DNA from 4 places in the Proteus terrae subsp. cibarius genome. Region 2 is predicted to be linked to each of the others. Evidence: predicted binding sites of a transcription regulator. Region 2 holds the regulator's gene; each other region holds the start of a gene.

Region 1 (3,888 bases), 590 kb from region 2:
AGCTTGTGGTGCAATTTCACCAATTAACCATGCGTTTTCACCACACTCAGCTAGATGTGCTAAGGTTTTTTCAACGTCATTTGGGTTAACAGCAATTAACAATCCAACGCCGCAGTTAAAGGTGCGGTACATTTCATGTGTACTGACTTGTCCGGCATCTTGTAGCCATTTGAAAACCAGTGGCCATTCCCAACTTTTACTTTCTATACGCGCTTGCGTGTTTTCAGGTAATACGCGAGGAATATTTTCCCAGAATCCGCCACCAGTAATATGTGCGACAGCGTGGATGTCCACACTTTCAATTAATGAAAGTAGTGACTTCACATAAATACGAGTAGGGGCTAATAGGTGATCCGCTAATGATTTATCGCCTAATGGTGTGCTCTCAGCTTGCGTATTGCTGACTTCAAGAATTTTTCTGACTAATGAATAGCCATTAGAATGAGGACCACTTGATGCTAAAGCGATTAGTGCATCGCCAGCTTTAACTTTGCTACCATCGATAATTTCTGATTTTTCAACCACACCGACACAAAAGCCTGCGATATCATAATCGTTACCGTGGTACATTCCTGGCATTTCAGCAGTTTCCCCACCGACTAGCGCACAACCAGATTGTTTACAACCTTCTGCAATACCTGTTACTACGCGTGCTGCGGTATCGACATCTAATTTTCCCGTGGCATAGTAGTCAAGGAAGAAAAGAGGTTCTGCACCTTGAACAATCAAATCGTTGACACACATTGCGACTAAATCAATACCGATGTCATCATGGCGATTTAAATCCATCGCAAGGCGAAGTTTGGTTCCTACGCCATCAGTGCCTGAAACTAAAATAGGTTCGCGGTATTTAGAGGGAATTGCACAAAGTGCGCCAAAACCACCTAAACCCCCCATAACTTCAGGACGGCGTGTTTCTTTTACTACACCTTTGATACGATCGACTAAAGCATTACCTGCATCAATATCGACACCGGCATCTTTATAGCTGAGAGAGGATTTGTTAGTCACGTAGAGCCCTCACGGCAAGTTGCTGTTAAGAAAAAATGTGTGCGGACGCTATTCTAACAGGCAAAGCAAACGTTTGCGAGGATCTTCTTTATAGGTCACAATTATTCATGTTGGTGTGGTTAAAAGCTGTGCGTTTGATCAATATCAATAGAAAAACGATGGAATGTTGGCAAAAAAGCGGTATAATCTCGCGATTTTTTTGTCAGGCTGCGTCGTACATTAGGAGAAATTATGAAGATCGTTGAGGTAAAACACCCACTCATTCAACATAAATTGGGGCTGATGCGAGATCATGATATAAGCACTAAACGCTTTCGTGAACTGGCTTCAGAAGTTTCCAGTCTACTGACGTATGAAGCTACCGCCGATTTAGAAACAGAGACGGTAACAATAGAAGGTTGGTGTGGTGCGGTAGAGATAGAACAGATTAAAGGAAAAAAAATCACAGTAGTTCCTATCCTCCGTGCAGGTATCGGGATGATGGATGGAGTATTAGAAAATATTCCTAGTGCCCGAATCAGTGTAGTTGGCGTTTACCGCGATGAAGAAACATTAAAACCTGTCCCTTACTTCCAGAAATTAGCATCCAATATTGAAGAGCGTATGGCTCTTGTTGTTGACCCTATGTTAGCAACAGGCGGCTCTATGATTGCCACAATTGATTTATTAAAAAATGCGGGCTGTACTTCAATTAAAGTATTAGTACTGGTTGCTGCTCCAGAAGGTATTAAGGCATTAGAAGAAGCTCATCCAGATGTGGAGTTATATACTGCATCTATTGATAGTCATCTTAATGAGCACGGGTACATCGTTCCAGGTCTTGGCGATGCTGGTGATAAGATATTTGGTACAAAATAATAATTAAGCCGACTTTGATAGTCGGCTTTTTTTTGGACCACTTATTTGTTCTATACTCTAAATATTTTAAGGTGCCGCTAGATGACTCGTTCGAGTGAGCGCAGTTAGCAACGCGGTGGCTTAAAGTAAGGCGAGTATAAAGTTAAAAATACAAACCAATTTCACATTCATATTAAAGAGAGGTCGTAAGCATGACTCGTCGTGCAATCGGGGTAGAAGAGCGCCCACCATTATTACAAACAATTCCGTTGAGTCTTCAACATCTGTTTGCAATGTTTGGCGCCACCGTACTTGTGCCAATTTTATTTAAAGTTAATCCGGCAACAATATTGTTATTTAACGGGATCGGAACCCTGCTTTATCTCTTTATTTGTAAAGGACGCATTCCTGCTTATTTAGGTTCAAGTTTCGCGTTTATCTCACCGGTACTTTTACTGTTACCTTTAGGGTATGAATTAGCTCTCGGGGGATTCATCGTCTGTGGCGTGTTATTTTGTATCGTTGCAGGTATTGTAAAAATAGCAGGGCGAGGTTGGATTAATGTGATGTTTCCGCCTGCGGCAATGGGCGCAATCGTTGCCGTCATCGGGCTTGAATTAGCAGGAACCGCTGCAGGAATGGCAGGGTTATTACCAAGTGCAGATGCACCCGTTGATAGTCAAACTCTGCTTATTTCTATGGTGACTTTAGGTGTTACTATCTTAGGCTCTGTGATGTTTAGAGGTTTCCTTGCTATTATTCCTATTCTTATTGGGGTATTAGCAGGCTATGCACTCTCTTTCTTCTTGGGGGCTGTTGATATTACGCCAATTAAAGAAGCTAACTGGTTTGCACTGCCGACATTCTATTCTCCACGTTTTGAATGGAGTGCTATCTTTATTATCCTACCTGCTGCATTAGTCGTTATTGCAGAGCACGTTGGACACCTTGTTGTTACAGCCAATATTGTGCAACGCGATTTAATGAAAAACCCAGGCTTACATCGTTCTATGTTCGCAAACGGTTTCTCTACCATTATTTCTGGTTTCTTTGGCTCAACACCAAATACTACTTACGGTGAAAATATTGGTGTTATGGCTATCACTAAAGTTTACAGCTCATGGGTTATTGGTGGTGCGGCAATTCTCGCTATCTTATTATCTTGTGTCGGTAAACTTGCTGCTGCTATTGCTGCTGTACCTGTTCCAGTGATGGGTGGGGTTTCATTACTACTTTACGGTGTTATTGGTGCATCAGGTATTCGTGTCTTGTTAGATTCAAAAGTGGATTACAACAAACCACAAAACTTGATATTAACTGCAATTATTCTGATTGTCGGTGTGAGCGGGGCTTCCATTCAAATTGGTGCTGCTGAATTAAAAGGCATGGCATTAGCGACCATCGTAGGTATTGTATTAAGCTTAATCTTTAAATTAGTCAGTATTGTTCGCCCTGAAACAGAATTAGTGGATAACAGCATTGAATCGGTGAGTGGTACAGCAAACAAAAAGTAATCGATTAAGAATACCTAAAGCAATATGCTGAAATTAATAAAAAAGGTGGATGATCTCCGCCTTTTTTTATTGTGTTTTATTTTTATGTCATATTAAAAACTAAGATTTTTGATATTTTAAGTGTTTAAAACTTAGAAAAGCATAATTCGTTCAATCATGATGTTTATTTAAATAAAATAAATGAGACAATGGGTGTCGGTTCTTATGCAAAATAGGCATTTTATCTGCTAATCGAGTGATATTCATTTTAAAGTGGGATTTGTCTTAGAAAAGGTATAACGCAATTTATGGAAAAACTGATTGAAATTTATGATTTCATTACATCACAGCAGATTTTTACCACAATATTTTTAGTTACTGTGTTGTTGGTGGTGTGGTTTCTCGCCAAAATGATTTTCCGCCGAATAGCAAAGCGTTTACTTTTTTTATTTACTGAACTTTCAGATGAAGAAACCATAGAAGATATCGCTAAAAAGAGTGCATCTATTGTTGCTGTTACACTGGTTCTCTATATTAATCAGTTACT
Region 2 (3,888 bases):
AAGTCGTGTTCTGTATTTTCATGGTATATACCATCTATGGGTTATTAACTAAAAAGAAAGAAGCAGAACGCATTGAAAATGTGAAAGATCCTACGGTTTCAAAGCCAGCCTTAACCATTGGTGGCTCTTTAATTGGCTTTATATCCAGCTTTATTGGTATTGCAGGTGGCACTATCACCATTCCTCTTTTAAGTCATTGGGGATTTAATACACGTAAATGTGTTGCAACCTCGTCTATGATTGGTGTCATAATTGCTTCTATAGGCACAATCATGGGTATTATCTATGGTTGGAATCAAACAAATATTGATAACTATTACTTCGGCTTTATCTATTTACCTGCCTTTATCGGAATAAGCATTACCAGCGTACTCTTCGCACCCATCGGTGTAAAAGTTGCTTATCGCCTACCAATTCCTAGAGTTCGCCAAATATTTGCATTATTTCTATTCTTAGTCGTCGTGAAAATGATGTATACGCTTATTATGGGATAATCGTGTGCTCTAAAAAATAATAGAATAGATGAGGGAAATAATTATTTTATTTTTCCTCATCTATTCCTATAAATAACAAATAAAACCAATGCAGTCTAAAATACAGCATATATCATAGCTAAAACAATTAGCTACAATATATTTATTTAGCATTAAAAACTGCTCCTTGTTGCCAATCAAGGACTGAAATTCCCATCTTATTTGCTAATTTAATAACAACAGGAAGAGCTTCATCTACTTTAGAGTAAACAAAACCAACGACTGGAATTTTGGTCATAAAATTATTGATTAAGGGCCCATCACACCATACGCTGTCATCTATTTCATCGTCAGGTAATTCACAAATACACGGATATAGATGAGAGATTTCTTGGTAAAAAAGCAACATTAATGGGCTTAACTCCTGAATATCTTCATCGTCATATTTTTCAAAATATTCACACGCTTTTTCAAAATCATTCGGGATGGGAAAATCAAATAGTGCTACGTTATAACTCATTTTAACTCCTACACTCTATTTGTATAAATTCAATATGAAATACGGTTGCTACAATAAATATACAAATTTCATTAAATCACATAAATAGAATAAAATTTATACTCCCCCCATTTTTACATCTCTTCTTACAAATGCGCTTTTGCTACTTTACGTGCAGGCAAGAGGGATATACTCTTATGAATATAATTAATCTATATGGCTTATAACTATAGATAAAAGATATTTAGCTGTTATTTCAGCAGATTTTTGTTAAAATAATTAGCAAAATAGTAACAACTTAGTGATTCATTTGCCTCATTCTATCAATTCAAATGATTTTGATTGAATGATTTCAGGCACAAAACCCGAAATAGATAGTTTAAAGGAGTACGCAATGTCTTTCGAATTACCAAAATTACCTTATGCGTTAGATGCTCTTGAGCCACACATCTCTAAAGAAACTTTAGAATATCACTACGGCAAACACCACCAGACCTATGTAACCAATTTAAATAATCTGGTTAAAGGTACTGATTTAGAAAGCAAATCTTTAGAAGAAATCATCAAATCTACTGATGGCGGTATCTTTAATAATGCTGCTCAAGTATGGAACCACACTTTCTACTGGAACTGCTTAGCACCAAATGCAGGTGGCGCACCAACAGGTAAAATTGCTGATGCTATCAACAAAGCATTTGGCTCTTTTGAAGAGTTCAAAAAGCAATTCAATGATGCTGCAGCTAAAAACTTCGGTTCAGGTTGGACTTGGTTAGTTAAAAAAGCTGACGGTTCAGTTGCAATTGTTAACACCTCTAATGCTGCAACTCCAGTTTCAGGGGCAGACAAACCACTGTTAACAGTAGACGTATGGGAACATGCTTACTACATCGACTACCGTAATGCACGTGTTAAATATTTAGAAGAGTTCTGGGCACTGGTTAACTGGTCATTTGTTGAAGCTAACCTGGCTTAATTGAGCTTGATAATCAAAGGTGAGTGATTGAGATTCATTTTTGGTGACAAAATAACAAAGGGCCTTGAGCCCTTTGTTATATTCAGATATTCGATAATCTATTATTTAAATTGATCGAATATTCTATAAAGCAGTGATTAGAACAACATAGTCGAAAATAAAACAATCATAACAAGCGCTGCTACTGCTGTACTCAAACCAAATTTCAGATCCGTATCCATCTATTTCTCCCTCAAAATGATTATAATACACATTTTTAACCATAACCTTGTCATGGTTAATTATTATCACATATCAAAATTTGCTAAAATAGCGACCAGTGCACAATTTATAACATTGATTAATACTTTCACTTTTGAGCTAGATCATACAAAATTCACAGCTAATCGCTAAATTATTGCCAGTGTTTGCCCTATGTATGACTATACTGGCAGTTAAACCATAAAATTAGATAAAAGAGACCAATGAAGGTCAGGAGTTTTCCACACCATGGCAACAATAAAAGACGTGGCAAAACGCGCAGGCGTATCAACCACGACTGTTTCTCATGTGATCAACAAAACACGTTTTGTTGCTGAGAACACACGGGCAGCAGTTTGGGCCGCTATAAAAGAATTAAATTATTCACCTAGTGCCGTTGCGCGTAGTTTAAAAGTCAATCACACCAAATCTATTGGCCTGTTAGCCACGTCCAGTGAAGCTCCTTACTTTGCTGAAGTGATTGAAGCTGTTGAAAATAGTTGTTACAGCAAAGGGTACACACTGATTTTATGTAATTCACATAATAACCTCGATAAACAAAAAGCCTATTTAGCGATGCTGGCACAAAAACGTGTTGATGGATTATTAGTCATGTGTTCTGAATATCCCGATCACCTTCTTACTCTTTTAGAGGGCTATCGCAATATTCCAATGGTTGTCATGGATTGGGGTAAAGCGCGTGGCGACTTTACAGATACCATTATCGATAACGCTTTCCATGGTGGTTATATTGCGGGTCGTTACCTTATTGAGCGAGGTCATCGTGATATTGGTATTATCCCAGGCCCATTAGAACGTAATACAGGTGGTGGCCGCTTACAAGGTTTCTTAAAAGCCATGGAAGAAGCCAAAATCACAGTCAAAGACGAATGGATTGTACAAGGCGACTTTGAGCCAGAATCTGGCTATAAAGCTATGTACCAAATGCTAAACCAAAAACATCGACCGACTGCTGTCTTTTGTGGTGGTGATGTGATGGCGATGGGTGCAATTTGTGCTGCGGATGAACTTGGCCTGCGTGTTCCTTTAGATATTTCTATTGTTGGCTATGACAATATTCGAAATGCACGCTATTTTACACCCGCACTAACAACCGTCCACCAGCCAAAAGAACGTCTAGGTCAAATGGCATTATCGATGTTGCTTGATCGTATCGTCAATAAACGCGAAGACGCCCAAACAATCGAAGTTCATCCACGATTAGTTGAGCGCCGTTCAGTTGCTGACGGTCCTTTTATCGACTACCGTCGTTAATTCATATTTATTTAGCTACCTGATTTCTAGCGAAGCCATTCCTCATTTAAGGTTTGGCTATCTCCAAGATAATCTAACAACCATGTCAAAGCAGGTGATTCACTTTTATCGACCCACGTCAGGCAGCATGGGCTGTCTGGCAATGGTTGTGCCAGTTGCAAAGTTACCAACTTACCTTGTTCAATTAAAGGTTCAGCACGGTGCCAAGGCACCATTCCAACGCATAATCCCGCTAACAAGCACTCAAGCCCCATATCCCATGTCGGAACAACCATTCTACGCTGATTATTGAGTGCCCATGTATCACGTTTTGGTAAACTGCGCGAGGTATCCTCTAAACATAAACTTGGATAAGGTCGCATTTCATCATCCGTTAGTGGATGTTGTGCTTTCACTAAAGGGTGATCAACATGGCAAACACAGCGCCA
Region 3 (3,888 bases), 950 kb from region 2:
TTTAATGGTTGGTGTGATTTTTTGAATAGTAGAAAGGAAATAAATAAGCCTCTATAAAAGAGGCTATGTTGTTTAATAGGCTGTTTTTAATTACAAAAATTATTGATAAGCCATATCTTGAGTTAATGACAATGATGATCTTTCTTGTTCTTCATCGTTATCACTCTCTTTATCTTTAGATAATATTTTGTTTTTGCTCTCTTTGGCTTGAAGGTAGCCGACAAGGCTGAGCTGATATCGTCGAATGTTTTCAACGTAGCGATAAGCCTCATGGCCTCTGGCATAGCCGTAAGGGAGGTCAGCATAATATTTCTTTTGGCTAAGTAGTGGTAATCTTGATTTTACATCTAACCAACTGTCAGGATCGGCATTTTGTTGCTCAGTAAGCCTTCTGGCATCAAGCATATGACCAAATCCCATATTATATGCTGCTAATGCAAACCAAATTCTTTCATCTTCAGGGATAGAATCGGGTAAGCGCGAAAGAAGATGTTTAAGGTATTGCGCTCCTCCTCGAACACTCTCTTCAGGATCAAGCCTGTCAGTAACGCCCATACTTGATGCAGTAGGGCGAGTCAACATCATCAATCCTCTAACACCAGTTGGTGATGTAGCATGAGGATCCCAATGTGATTCTTGCCATGCCATCGCTGCCAATAAGCGCCAATCGAAGGTATCTGCATACTTTTCAAAAAGGGGCTGATAATTTGGCAAAATAGAATCTATCGCTGTAATAAAAGAGATAGTATCGAAGTAATCAAACGAGCCTACATGGCCAAAATACTTTTCTTCAAGTCTTGCTAATACATCTTCTTGAGATAATTGATTAAAGTAATCAAGCATCGCTGCATATAAGCTATTATCTTCGCCATCTGGCAGATACCATGTTAGTGGACGGCTTTCAGTGACTTCAAATCCTACGGCAACATTAGGATGAATGCGCTGTTGTACAGCAACACTGATTGAGTCTGCTAATACATAGGTTATTTTGCCTTCCGATAATGCTTCTAGCAGTTGTGAGGTTGTCTGATTATCTGATTCTTCCCATTCAAGCTCGGGATATTGCGTCTCTTTTAATGTTCGCAATAAACTTGCATGAGCAGAGCCAGCAGTGACTACAAGGCGCCCATCTAACGCATCAAAGCTACGTGGTCTTAATGTTCCTTTACGGTAAATAAGCTGTTGAGAAACTGAAAAGTAAGCAGGGCCACTGCGTGTCGTTTCTAATCTTTCTTTATTGTAAAGTAATCCGGCAGCGATAAAGTCAGCTTTATTATTCTCCAGATCATCAAACATTTGGTTGATATTTGTCCGCATATTAACGACAAGTTTCACGCCTAGGTAATCTGCAAAGCGTTTCACTAATTCATAATCGAAACCTACGGGGTCCTTTTTATCGTTCATCGTTATCAATGGTGAAGGTATCGTACTAATTCTTAACTCACCACGAGATAAAATCTTATTTATCTGCGCTTTTTGCCTATCTGGCCATGTAATATTCAACGCGATAATAGCCGCTGAAAAGAGCGCTATGATAACGATAACGAAATAGTTTATCCTTATATTATTCAATAGGTTGGTTCTCGTTAACGTTGTTTGTTTTTGTGTGTAAAATCGTCATTTTAACATGGATAAATTTCCAGTAATCGAGCATTTTGCTTAACATATTGGCAAGACGCAACTTGATTACACCAATTAATCATTAAAACACTCTAAGTCAAATGCCGTTATTTTGTTCACGCAAACGGTTTCGTCTGAGCGGTTATTCTATTATACTAGGCTCGTTTCCCCTGAATGATTGATCAGGTTAGCTGCTAAAAGAGAGAACTCAATACTATGGAAATCCTGCGTGGCTCCCCCGCTTTATCCGCATTTCGTATTAATAAATTACTCACTCTATGTCAGGAACATGATCTTCCTGTACAAGGTATATACGCGGAATTTGTCCATTTCGCGAAAGTGGAAGGGCAGTTATCTGAAGATGATCAAATTAAATTACGTCAATTACTGCATTATGGGCCTTCATTAACAGAACATGAGCCTGTTGGGGAAATGCGAGTTGTTACGCCTCGCCCAGGAACAATTTCACCTTGGTCTTCTAAAGCGACAGATATTGCACATAACTGTGGTTTAGCCAAGGTGGTTAGAATTGAACGTGGTATCGCCTACTTTATTGAGTGCGGTACGATGACAGACACTCAATGGCAACAACTTTATGGTTTTATTCATGATCGAATGATGGAAACCATCTTCTTAAATTATCAAGATGTAAATGCACTTTTTGCCGAGCAAACTCCTGCACCACTAAAAACTATTGATGTGCTTGCAAAAGGCAAAGATGCATTAGTAAAAGCGAATATCGAAATGGGGTTAGCACTTGCAGACGATGAAGTTGATTACTTAGTTGATGCGTTTAGCCGCTTACACCGTAATCCAACAGATGTTGAGCTTTACATGTTTGCACAAGCTAACTCTGAACACTGTCGCCACAAAATATTTAATGCTGATTGGATTATTGATGGTAAGGCTCAAGATAAATCATTATTTAAAATGATTAAAAATACATTTGAGCAAACACCTGATTATGTCATGTCAGCTTATAAAGATAATGCAGCAGTAATGGAAGGCTCAGTGGCTGGACGTTTTTATCCTGATACAGAAAAAGGGCATTATCACTATCATCAAGAACCTGTACATATCTTGATGAAAGTAGAAACACACAACCATCCAACGGCTATTTCACCTTGGCCAGGTGCAGCAACAGGTTCTGGTGGTGAAATTCGAGATGAAGGTGCAACTGGGCGTGGTGCAAAACCTAAAGCTGGTCTAGTTGGATTTTCAGTTTCTAACCTGCGTATTCCCGGATTTGAGCAGCCTTGGGAAGAGGATTTTGGTAAGCCAGAGCGCATTGTTAATGCATTAGATATCATGACTGAAGGCCCATTAGGTGGTGCGGCATTTAATAATGAGTTCGGTCGCCCTGCATTACTAGGCTATTTCAGAACCTATGAAGAACAAGTTAATAGCCACAATGGTGTTGAAATTCGCGGTTACCATAAACCTATTATGCTAGCTGGTGGTATTGGTAATATTCGTGAAGATCACGTACAAAAAGGTGAAATCACAGTTGGTGCTAAGTTGATTGTACTTGGCGGGCCTTCAATGAACATCGGTCTTGGTGGTGGTGCTGCCTCTTCTATGACATCAGGTCAATCAGATGCGGATTTAGATTTTGCCTCTGTTCAGCGTGATAACCCAGAAATGGAACGCCGTTGCCAAGAAGTTATCGACCGTTGTTGGCAATTAGGTGACGATAACCCGATCTTATTTATTCATGACGTTGGTGCTGGTGGTCTTTCTAATGCAATGCCTGAATTAGTCAATGATGGTGGTCGTGGTGGTCGTTTTGAATTACGTGATGTTCTTAATGATGAACCGGGTATGAGCCCACTTGAGATCTGGTGCAATGAATCTCAAGAACGTTATGTGTTAGCGGTATCGCCAGAAAAAATGCCTCTATTTGATGCATTATGTCAGCGTGAAAGAGCGCCTTATGCCGTTATAGGTGAAGCAACGCAAGAGCGTGAATTAGTCTTAAACGATACACACTTTGATAATAAACCGATTGATATGCCATTAGACATATTATTAGGTAAAGCACCTAAAATGTTGCGTGATGTAAAATCACTGAAAACAGAAGGTGAATATCTCTCTCGTAAAGATATCGATTTAAAAGATGCTGTTTATCGTGTTCTTCATTTACCTGCCGTTGCTGAAAAAACCTTCTTAATTACTATTGGTGACCGCACTGTAACGGGTATGGTAGCGCGTGATCAGATGGTTGGGCCTTGGCAAATTCCTGTTGCTAACTGTGCTGTTACCACAGCA
Region 4 (3,888 bases), 1.3 Mb from region 2:
AGTCAGAAGTTAGTGCTTTTCCGCCATTAATAATTTGTCCGCGTTTATCTAATAAGTTTGCTTGACCGGCAACGGCACGGATAGTCCCTGTTGCATCAAAAATCGCAGTCATCACTAACGCAAGAACACTTGGTAAAACTAAAGGTTGTAAGGCACCTTTAATATCCATCGCAAACAATAGAGAAAGCCCATCTTCACCTAATTGAGGCATTTTAAAGATGCCTTGATATTTCACATTAGGATCAAAAATAAGACCAATAATAGAAATAGCCACAATCACTAATAGCACGCCACCCGGTACTTTACGTTTTTCTAATCCGAAAATAGCGGCTAATCCTGCAAGTGACATAAGAACAGAGAATGATGTAAATTTCCCCATTGCAACAGGTAAACCATCAAATGGGTTTTTCACCACTAATCCAACACTGTTTGCTGCGATTAAAAGTAAAAATAGCCCTATCCCTATTCCCGCACCATGTGCGATACCAATTGGAATATTTTTTAAGATCCAAGTACGAATGCCGGTTAACGAGAATACAGTGAATAAACACCCCATTAAAAACACGGCACCTAAAGCTACAGGCACAGAGATGTTTTGTCCTAAGACCAAGCTGAAAGCGGTAAATGCGGTTAATGAAATAGCACAACCAATTGCCATAGGAAGATTTGCCCACAATCCCATTAGAAGAGAGCCCAATCCCGCGACTAAACAGGTTGCGATAAAAACTGCGGTATGTGGAAAACCGGCTTGTCCTAACATGCTAGGAACAACAATCACGGAATACACCATCGCCAAAAATGTCGTCAAACCGGCGATCATTTCTTTGCGAACAGTTGTACCACGAGCTGTAAGTTTAAAATAGCTATCCAGTTTACCTGTGCTTGCTGATTGATTAGCAGACATTACATTCCTCTGACATAAAAACGGTTCACTCTCCAAAAAACGAAAACGATTACGTATCAATTAAAATAACCTCTTATTGATAAAAATCTTAAGAGGGAGTCAAAAGCAAACGTTTGGTTTTTCGTGTGGATTGAGTGAGAGAATTTGACGCAAACGATTATCTGGTGCTTTTAGGGTAAGAATCAAGCGAAAAAATACATTTTTAATAAAAATGTCATAAAAAGATAGTTTAAAGTCAGAAAAAAAGAAAAAGAGGAAAGCAGTTGCCTACTTTCCTCATCATTCTACTTTTGTACAATCATCCAATATCATTCTTATCTCACAGTAGAAAGTTAACTTAATTAATTGTTTTTATTTAATTTATTTCAATTAAGATAATAAATAGGTATATTTATCTATTATTAGTCACTTTAATCAGTTGCTTAGATAAATAATACCGAAAGTTCCCTATGTGTGGCGATTAATGGTTTGCAGTATTCGTTATTTTTATCTGAAGATAATGTCATCTTCTACTTCTAACGTTAGATTAATAAACGTTGTTTTAGCAACTTACTTTCTATTCAATATAGGTATTTCTAGATTATTCTTAATAAATTTTAAAATAAGTACAATTACGAAAGATAATTATAATCATTCATAAAAAACAATAAGATAAAGTTAAATATTTAGAAATCAAGAAAAGAGAGGTTTCCTCTATCGCACTCCTAACACCCTAAATGGAATACGATAGAGAAAAAATGATATTAAGATGAGCTACTATTGAGTGCTTCAACGCCTAGATTCCAACGTTCCATCGTTGATACTAAGAATAAGCCGGTCATGGCAACCAATAAAAATGGTAATGAAGATGAAGAAATTTCTGACAATGCGCCTGCTAGCAAAGGCCCTGATAAATTACCTATTCCCCATAACATCGCAGCTGACGCATTAGCGACCATCAGATCATTACCTGAGAAATATTGCCCTATTTGTACCAACGCAATGGTGTATATCGCACCCGCTGTTGCACCCAGCACCAGTAATAAAGGCCAAATCAAGAATGTATGAGACATCGTGATCGGTAATAATAAGCTGGCAAGTAAAGTCACTACACCACAAATTCGATATAACCGTGTTCTGTTCATGTGGTCAGCAAGCCAGCCAAACGGCATTTGCATAATGGCGTCACCGGCTAAAATAGCGCTTATCATCATGGCTGCAATGGCTTCAGTATGCCCTACACTTAGGCCATAAATAGGAAACATTGAAAGTACGGTACCATCAAAAAAAGCAAAGAAAACAATGCCGCCACAGATTGCAGGTGCAACTTTAACAAAGCGAATAATAGAGAAATTAGGCGCTTGCGTATCTTTCGGTAATTTATCTCCTGTTTTCTGATCCATCATTAAAAACAGGACAATAGAGATAATATGAATAAAGACACTAATTAAAATAGGTGTCTTATCTGCGACCCCATATAGCGCAATAATTGAAGGGCCTAATAACTGGCTGATGGTAAATACGGTGGTATATACCGCTAAAATTCGCCCACGTTTATTATCTGGTGAAAGCTCATTAATCCACGTTTCGCCTAAACAAATCATCACACCACTGGCAATACCAGTGATTAATCGTAAAGGAAATAACAGCTCCAGAGGCAAGCTTCCCATTAAGGGTAATAAACTGATTGCAGAAACAATGGTTGCTAATAGCATCGCAAAGCGTTTACCAACCCATTGCACAATACGACGAGCAAAAGGTGAAACAACTAACATCCCAATAGCTGGCGCGGCGGAAATAAGCCCAATAATAGATTCACTAATGCCCACTAAATTGAGGCGTAGTGCAACCATAGGAATAGTTAATCCGATAACAATCCCGATAACACCAATACTTACCGTGATAGTTGTTATCGCAAAAACTTCAGATTGGCGATAATTTTGATGTGACATGTTATTTTGTTTCTGTGAATAACAGAAACCTCTGTAATAAAAGGAAGGAGGTTAAATAAAATATTGTTGTATTATAGGGGATAAGAAATAGATAAACATGCTTAAAAAGTAATATAAATCAGAGAAAGATCTCCATTTGACTCACGAAGATCTTTGCCTTTCACAATATTCTCACTTCACCGTCATTTGTCCTACAAAGCTTAAGAAAAATAACGGTAGATAAGCACAGTACCCGATACCAATACAATGGTATAAATCACACTCATAAATCGTGCTTTTGACATCCGTAATGTTAAATTTCGCCCTAACCACACGCCAGCAAACATAGCAGGTAAGAAAATAATCGCTAACTTAAGAATATCTAATTGCCAATAAATACCTGCAAATAAGAAAATTACCACTCGCGTTAATGTACTAAAACCGATCAACGTGGTTTGTGTGATGCGAAACTTATTTTTGTCTGCAATTCTGCCTGACAAGTAAATCGCATATAAAAATCCCCCACTACCAAACAACGCGCTAAATACACCGCCGATTAATCCAAAAGGATAAACTAAGTGTTGGGAAAATTGGCTTTCTTGTTTTTTCCAAAATAGTGCATAGATTGCATAGCAAGCGGCAAAGATACCTAAAAGAAGAGAGAGTAAATCAGGTCGTGTGGTTAATAAAATTGTCGCACCGACAAGACTACCAATAATAATAAGCGGGATAAGATAGCGTATCTCTTTAAAATCAGCCTGTTTACCATCTCTTAAAACATTCACTATGGCGGCACTTAAATCGATTAATGCCAATAAAGGCACTATCATTGAAAGAGGTAAAAAAAGTGCTAATACTGGGCCAGCAATTAACGCCGATCCAAACCCAGCCATACCGAAAATAACGTAAGCAAAAAATAAGGTAAGTAGGCAAATAAAAAGATCAGACCAACTAAGCAAGTCCATCATAATAAACCTTGAATAATTATCATTTATTGAAGGATATTAGCGTAATTACTAAAAATCGAACAGTGATCGTAAGACGATTCACAAAATACAGCAGAAACAGGATCTC

What was found. The regulator PurR, encoded in region 2, represses purine synthesis genes. The targets are predictions, from matches to a motif close to CANGCAAACGTTTGCNTG.
Region 1: purM (phosphoribosylformylglycinamidine cyclo-ligase) is a predicted target of PurR. The motif match lies at 1,074-1,091, and genes of this name have one in related genera.
Region 3: purL (phosphoribosylformylglycinamidine synthase) is a predicted target of PurR. The motif match lies at 1,738-1,755, and genes of this name have one in related genera.
Region 4: GTH25_RS01805 (NCS2 family permease) is a predicted target of PurR. The motif match lies at 1,051-1,068, and genes of this name have one in related genera.

Annotation. Positions count from the first base shown of each region.
Region 1 covers NZ_CP047349.1:2,239,816-2,243,703, reverse strand. The annotation lists gene purM (phosphoribosylformylglycinamidine cyclo-ligase) at 1-1,011, opposite strand, end outside; gene upp (uracil phosphoribosyltransferase) at 1,243-1,869, shown strand; gene uraA (uracil permease) at 2,061-3,362, shown strand; gene GTH25_RS10480 (mechanosensitive ion channel family protein) at 3,650-3,888, shown strand, end outside.
Region 2 covers NZ_CP047349.1:1,654,346-1,658,233, reverse strand. The annotation lists gene GTH25_RS07760 (sulfite exporter TauE/SafE family protein) at 1-494, shown strand, start outside; gene GTH25_RS07755 (hypothetical protein) at 637-993, opposite strand; gene sodB (superoxide dismutase [Fe]) at 1,367-1,945, shown strand; gene cydH (cytochrome bd-I oxidase subunit CydH) at 2,083-2,166, opposite strand; gene purR (HTH-type transcriptional repressor PurR) at 2,435-3,460, shown strand; gene punR (DNA-binding transcriptional activator PunR) at 3,487-3,888, opposite strand, start outside.
Region 3 covers NZ_CP047349.1:2,606,579-2,610,466, reverse strand. The annotation lists gene mltF (membrane-bound lytic murein transglycosylase MltF) at 100-1,572, opposite strand; gene purL (phosphoribosylformylglycinamidine synthase) at 1,837-3,888, shown strand, end outside.
Region 4 covers NZ_CP047349.1:358,852-362,739, reverse strand. The annotation lists gene GTH25_RS01805 (NCS2 family permease) at 1-904, opposite strand, end outside; gene GTH25_RS01800 (MFS transporter) at 1,648-2,835, opposite strand; gene GTH25_RS01795 (sulfite exporter TauE/SafE family protein) at 3,036-3,782, opposite strand.